2 regions of the Psychrobacillus sp. FSL H8-0483 genome follow, and region 2 is predicted to be linked to the other one. Evidence: riboswitches for the same ligand, from Rfam matches in the RefSeq annotation. Region 2 holds a riboswitch; the other holds the start of a gene.

Region 1 (3,429 bases), 550 kb from region 2:
CGAAGATCGCATCTTAGATGAGCTTTTAAGTAACATGCCCAAATTTACAGATCATCGTCCTAAGGAAGAAGTGTTAATGAGGGTACAAACAGAACTAGAAGGTCACAAGATTGAAGATAAAAGAAATAAAGTTAGCGGCTCTGTATCTAGATGGATGCCTTTAGTCGTTTCAGTTGCTTCCGTTATTTTGTTAACTTTTCTTGTCTCCTCTTATATAAATGAAGAAACGACGATGAAAGAAGAAAGTAAGGCTGACCGATCTTCAAAAGAAGAAAGTATGCGTTCTATGGATGTAACAGAAGAAAGTGTAGAGGAAGATAAATCAATAGAGACCAATGATAGTAAATCAAAAGAACAAGAACAAGAACAAGCAAATGAAATGACGACAATGGCTAGTATTGTTGAGTCTCCAGTAGAGTTGATACCACTTAATACTGCCGCAACAGCTGTATATGGAGATAGTTTAAATGGAGGAACGGTATTCCACTTTTCGTTAGTGGAAAATGCATATTCGCTTCCAGTGACCATTATAATTCCAAAAGAACAAATAGCTATTGATTTTCCTGGTATAACGCCAAATAGTCTACAGTTGTATGAACGCTATGCAGAAATGATTGATGAAGAGGCATTAGGATTTAATGATTATCATCCATACAAAGGTTATTTTGTTGCAGAGGAAAATGTGTTAAAGCATTATTTACCAGAAGGTCATGGCTATGATACAGCTTCTGGCACGTCCATTCCTTACTGGACTTCAATAAATGAAATTTTTGCAGACTTTGATTGGTTAGCTAGATTAAACGAGGATGGAACTCCTAGCGTTTGGGATCAGTTCGGACCCTTGGATGAACCTACCCCTTTAACAGGTGTAAATGGACGTTACTATCACAAATATGTAGCTTTGAACGGTGAAACGTATTTAACTTCCAATGTAAATGAAGTTACAACAATTTCTGAGGCATTTGATCAAATGAAGAAACGAGAGAGCGATCTATACATTCCTGTTATTCCAAATGAAGTTACTTATTCCTATAGAGATGACAATGGGACTTCTGTTATTCAGTTTGATGAACCTCTAGACTTAACAACATTGGATCGAAAAGATGCAACTCTGATGATAGAAGCATTCGCTTTGACAGCTGCTAGCTTCGAGACTGAAGTGAAGCTGGAAAATATTGTCCAGCAGCAATGGGAGGAATTTGATTTAACAAAGACACTTCCTAAACCACTAGGTCCTAATGGATTTATCTTGCAAACAAAACAATAGCTGAGAATGCTACCCTTAAATAACTTAGGGGTAGCATTTTTTTCATCGGAAAGCGAACAGATTTTCGTTCATAACATCATGATCGTTTAACAGAGCCTTCTACTAAAATATGAAACAGTATTATTGCATCTCCTCCATTATTTTGTTAAGATGTTATTAATTCAAGATAAATAGCTTGAAGGACAACAAAATATTGATTCATCTTCGGGGCAGGGTGTAATTCCCGATCGGCGGTAATAGAATTTTTTTCTTGAGCCCGCGAGCCGTTAAGGCAGGATTTGGTTAAATTCCAAAGCCGACAGTATAGTCTGGATGGGAGAAGGTGAAGGTGCAGTCGTTTTTCGTATGCTCTATACGGATACGCTTATTTAAGTGTACCTTTTACTCCCTTAAGCAAATAACCGCTTAAGGGATTTTCTGAGTTATACAAACGATCTGAACCTTTCTTCTTGTGGAGTGAATCGCAAAAGGAGAGAGGATTTATGATTAAAAGTAAGACGCGAATGCTTATTGCAATCGCTATGTTGAGTAGTATTTCTTTTGTATTAATGCTGCTTGCGTTTCCGTTACCTGTTTTACCTGCATATTTGAAAGTGGACTTCAGTGATATTCCAGCATTAATTGCTGCAATCACTATGGGACCTATAGCAGGAGTACTCGTTGCATTTTTGAAAAATGTGTTAGATTGGCTGTTCGCAGGTAGTCCAACTGGTGTGCCAGTAGGACATATGGCTAACTTCGTAACAAGTATTTTATTTTTAACACCGGTTTATTTAATTTATCGTAAAGTTACATCTTCTAAAGGAATTGCGTTTGGTTTAGGAGCAGGAACAATTTCGATGGCCTTTGGCATGAGTATTTTAAATTATTATGTATTCTTACCAATGTATTCCTATTTTTTAAATTTTCCAATGGAAACAGGTACAGCATTATTCAATACAATAATTTTCGGTATTTTACCGTTTAACTTAATAAAAGGTATTTTAGTGACAATTGTTATGATTGTTTTATTTAAGCGAATGAAACCTTTGCTGGATAAAGTAACACATTCATTTCAACTTCCTAATGTAAATTAAAAAAAGGTCGTTTCTCTAATGGAGAGAAACGACCTTTCAGACTGTAGACAAACTCAATTTTGGGTGCATAGAGTTGATATTAAATTCGGCAAGGACCACCACTTCGCTTTCCGTGGGCTTGGCTTCAGCCTCCTCGTCACTGTGTTCCTGCGGGGTCTTCTGCTCAAGCTGTTCCCACAGGAGTCTTCGTGGTGGTCCTTGCCTTATAAACAATTCCTTCTAGATATCCACTATTTTTACTTTTAATTTGATAAAGCAACCTCTTTAGGATTATTTATTATTCATAACCGTTTAAAAAAATACTTTTGTCATCAAGTCGAAAGGTCGTTTCTCTAATGGAGAGAAACGACCTTTCGTTTTGTATTATTCGAATTTTAAAGCGTCACCTTCGAATGATTCGTCTGCTACTTTTATGGAATCTGTTGGACAGCCCTCAAAAGCATCTTCCATGTCCTCTAGCAGTTCTTCTGGAACTTCCGTCGTACCCATGTTATTATCTAAAATGACGAAAGCAATTCCTTCATCATCATAATCATAGATATCTGGTGCAGCTGCTCCACAAGCTCCGCATGCGATACATGTATCTTTATCTACTATTGTATATTTAGCCATAATTATATTCTCTCCTTTTTACCTACTTACACGAATTAGCTATCGTATTCATTCTAAAGATGTTTTCATTACTTTTCAACAAAAATACTTTATAAATGTGAGGTATTTCAATTGTATTTTCAAAAACTTTTACTTGTAATCATACATAAATTTAATGGAGAACGGTCTTCCATGGCACCATATTATCTATTAAAAGGAAAGAAATCAGGACAGACGATACAAGATGTTACTTATTTTGACCTTCATCCTTTTTTCTCTCTTTATCCTAAACTATCTAAAGAAGAATATAATGTCGAAATTTCAACACTTCTCTCCAAAAATCTTATAGAAGTGAAAGAAGCGTTTATTTTTATTACCGAACAAGGACTTGGGCAAATCAAGTCGATGAGAGAAAATCTTTACAATGGATGGGACTTAAGGGGTAATGAACATATTTTCTGGAGGAGATTGGATCTTACCGTACAAACATTATCC
Region 2 (3,429 bases):
ATCTAAAAATTAAGATGAAATTATCATAACATAGTAATTCATGAAAAATATAGAATTTTTAGTAGATTCGAAAATTAGTGTGGAGTGAATTGGGGGTCTCCAAGCCATTATTATTGGTCGAAAAAAAGACAGGCTAATTTCAGCCTGTCCATAAACGTATACAAACTTATTTACTTTATTATTAGAATAACTTATTCAAATTCGCCATTTCAATTGCAGATACCGCAGCATCATAGCCTTTGTTTCCTGATTTTGTACCAGAGCGTTCAATGGCTTGTTCAATTGTTTCCGTCGTTACAATGCCGAACATAACAGGAACACCAGTTGATAACCCTACACTAGCAATACCTTTTGCTGCTTCGTTACATACATAATCATAGTGTGTAGTAGAGCCGCGAATAACGGTACCTAAACCAATAATAGCATCATATTTTTTGGATTCTGCCATTTTTTTCGTCATAAAAGGTACTTCAAATACACCAGGTACCCATGCAACATCAATGTTTTCTTCGGATACGCCGTGGCGTTTCAAACCATCCATTGCACCGTCCAATAATTTACCTGTTAAAAACTCATTAAATCTTCCTACCACTACACCAATTTTTAAATCTGTTCCAATTAATTGCGCTTCAAATACTTTTCCCATTCTTCATCTCTCCTAAGTTTTAATTTGTTAACATCTATTATTCTTCAAAAAATGTCGTTCGAATAAGCGACGCATTAGGCTTTAGTTGTTTGTTCTTGTTCATATCTATAGTTAACCAATGCTTCAATTGTCACAAACTTCAATCCATGAAATTCAGCAATTTTCTTTAATTCTGGAACTCTCGCCATTTCACCGTTCTCACTCATTATTTCGCAAATGACACCAGCAGGTTGAACCCCGCAAATTTTTGCAAAATCAACTGCAGCCTCTGTATGACCTCGCCTTTCAAGTACACCGTTATCCTTTGCAACAAGTGGGAATACATGACCAGGACGGCGAAAATCTGTACTTACTGATGCTGCATTTACCAGTTGTAAAGTCGTTTCTGAACGCTCAAATGCACTAATACCTGTTTCCGTCGTCTTATAATCCACACTTACCGTAAAGGCAGTTTGGTGATTGTCCGTATTATGAGCGACCATCGGATACAAGTCGAGACGATCCGCTATTTTTTTCGTAATAGGCGTGCAAATTAAACCACGACCATATGTAGCCATAAAGTTAATATTTTCTGGGGTTGCGGAATCAGCCAGTACCAGAAAATCCCCCTCATTTTCACGATTCTCATCATCTACCACGATAATGATCTTACCTCTTTTTAAATCTTCAATTGCTTCTTCAATTGTATTGAACATACGTAAAACACCGCCTCTTATTAAAATCCGTTTTGTCTTAAAAAATCCATTGAAATCGATGAATTCTCTTGTTTTCGCTCTAGTTGGTTAATAACATACTTGCCAAGTAAATCATTTTCAATGTTCACCGTATCATGCTCTCTTTTGATCCCTAAAATGGTCTCGCTGAATGTAACTGGAATGAGTGAAACAGTCAGTTGCGTAGGTTGAACATCAAAAATAGTTAAACTAATACCATCAATCGCGACCGAACCTTTTAGCATACAGTATTTACTTAGTTCTTTACTGACACCAATATCCACGTATACCGCGTTTTCTAGTTTTCTTTTTCTCAAAATTACACCCGTTCCATCCACATGGCCCGAAACAAAATGACCGCCAAATCGTCCATTTGCTGGCATTGCACGTTCCAAATTAACAACATGTCCTATTTGCAAGGATCGAATATTTGTAGCCTTTACCGTTTCTGGCATGACATCAACGGTGAATAGGTTATTCGAAAATGATATAACGGTTAAACAAACACCATTAACTGCAATACTGTCTCCCAAATGGATGTCTTCTACAATCTTTTTGGATTCTAATGTTAACTGCATGCTATTTGCTCCGCTTTTCATTGCTTTAACCTTGCCTAAATCTTCTACAATTCCTGTGAACATTTGCATCACCTCGTTTCGCATTCAATTAGATTTCAAGTATTCCTTCTTCATTCAGTAGTTTTGAAACTCACCAACTTCAAAAGAATGAACTACTTGAAATTCATTCGGGTTTACTCAAAAATAAAACCCCTTAGAGAATAATCTAAGGGGTGGTTAGGAAATCTATGTTGGAAGCATCGACAAATAAACCTTTTGAAGTGTATTTTCTCCACAAGGAAATAAGCTTGCTCGCACATCCTTCTCCCATCCAGACTATACTGTCGGCTTTGGATTTACACCAAATCCTGCCTTATAAAAGGCTCACGGGCTTAGAATTTCTTCATCACCGTCGATTGGAAATTTCACCCGACCCCGAAGGAGTGCTCATATGAAATTTTGTTCGGTTTTACTCAAAAATAAAACCCCATAGATAATGTTCTCTACGGGGGATCTGGAAATTATGTATGAAGCATCGACAAATAAACCTTTTGGAGTGTATTTTTCTCCATAAGGAAATAAGCTTACTCGTACATCCTTCTCCCATCCAGACTATACTGTCGGCTTTGGATTTACACCAAATCCTGCCTTAAAAAAGGCTCACGGGCTTAGAATTTCTTCATCACCGTCGATTGGGAATTTCACCCGACCCCGAAGGACTATTCATCTATAAAATTTAATATAGCACTTTTATGATAAAAAATCATCTCTAAAGTATTAAAATGCATAAAAACTATTAATCAATCATTTTTTTCTCATGAATTCTCTCAAATGGAATGTTTAGCTCACGTATTTTTTGATCTATTCGAATGCTTATTCCCTCTATTAATTGGCCATTTTTCTTGAGCTACAATTCCTTCCCATCTGAAAAATAAAATACATAAAAACGCTGGACATCCTCATTTTCTAAGCATCAAAATAATGAATACTATCAATGTCTACCCAAGAATAGCTATCGAAGAATTTTACTTATTTTAATGTGTCAGAAGGTAATAATTTTTTTATGGAGAATAAATAAAAGATGGCTGTTTTTCTATAGCCGATATTTTAGGAAGGGGTGACGTTTTGAAAAATAGAGAATGTCAAATTAACATGCTGATGAGAGGGTTTATCTCTTAATGGGGGTTTATTCCTCTCAAAGGTAATGGGAGGAAAAATAAAAGATGATGAATTTAGGAATCATGGTAAGAGGATTATCTGCCAACACTGTTGCCCAGAAACTTATTCAATTTTGGGAACATGACGCGGGTACTTTAAAAGTTTGGCGCGCAAGTTCAAACTTTGTGTATGCTTTTGAACATAATCAAGTTCCATACTTTTTACGATTTAGTTTTGAACAAGATAATTCCATTGAACAAATAAAAGCCGAGCTAGAGTTCATGCACTATTTACAGTCCAACAAATTTCCATGTGTATCACCAATTCCCTCCATAAGTGGTGAACTAATCGAAAC

The links. A riboswitch is a leader RNA that binds a small molecule or an ion and turns the genes downstream of it on or off. The one in region 2 is predicted to bind FMN.
Region 1: linked by a shared signal. The riboswitch ahead of MHB48_RS07335 (ECF transporter S component) and the one ahead of ribE (riboflavin synthase) in region 2 are both predicted to bind FMN.

What each region holds. Positions count from the first base shown of each region.
Region 1 is NZ_CP152052.1:1,572,619-1,576,047, forward strand. Features, by position in the region: gene MHB48_RS07330 (hypothetical protein) at 1-1,267, shown strand, start outside; FMN riboswitch at 1,464-1,595, shown strand; gene MHB48_RS07335 (ECF transporter S component) at 1,750-2,343, shown strand; gene MHB48_RS07340 (ferredoxin) at 2,707-2,955, opposite strand; gene MHB48_RS07345 (helix-turn-helix domain-containing protein) at 3,067-3,429, shown strand, end outside.
Region 2 is NZ_CP152052.1:2,126,363-2,129,791, forward strand. Features, by position in the region: gene ribE (6,7-dimethyl-8-ribityllumazine synthase) at 182-646, opposite strand; partial or broken gene ribB (3,4-dihydroxy-2-butanone-4-phosphate synthase) at 742-1,341, opposite strand; gene ribE (riboflavin synthase) at 1,362-2,000, opposite strand; FMN riboswitch at 2,232-2,363, opposite strand; FMN riboswitch at 2,508-2,639, opposite strand; gene MHB48_RS10180 (phosphotransferase) at 3,140-3,429, shown strand, end outside.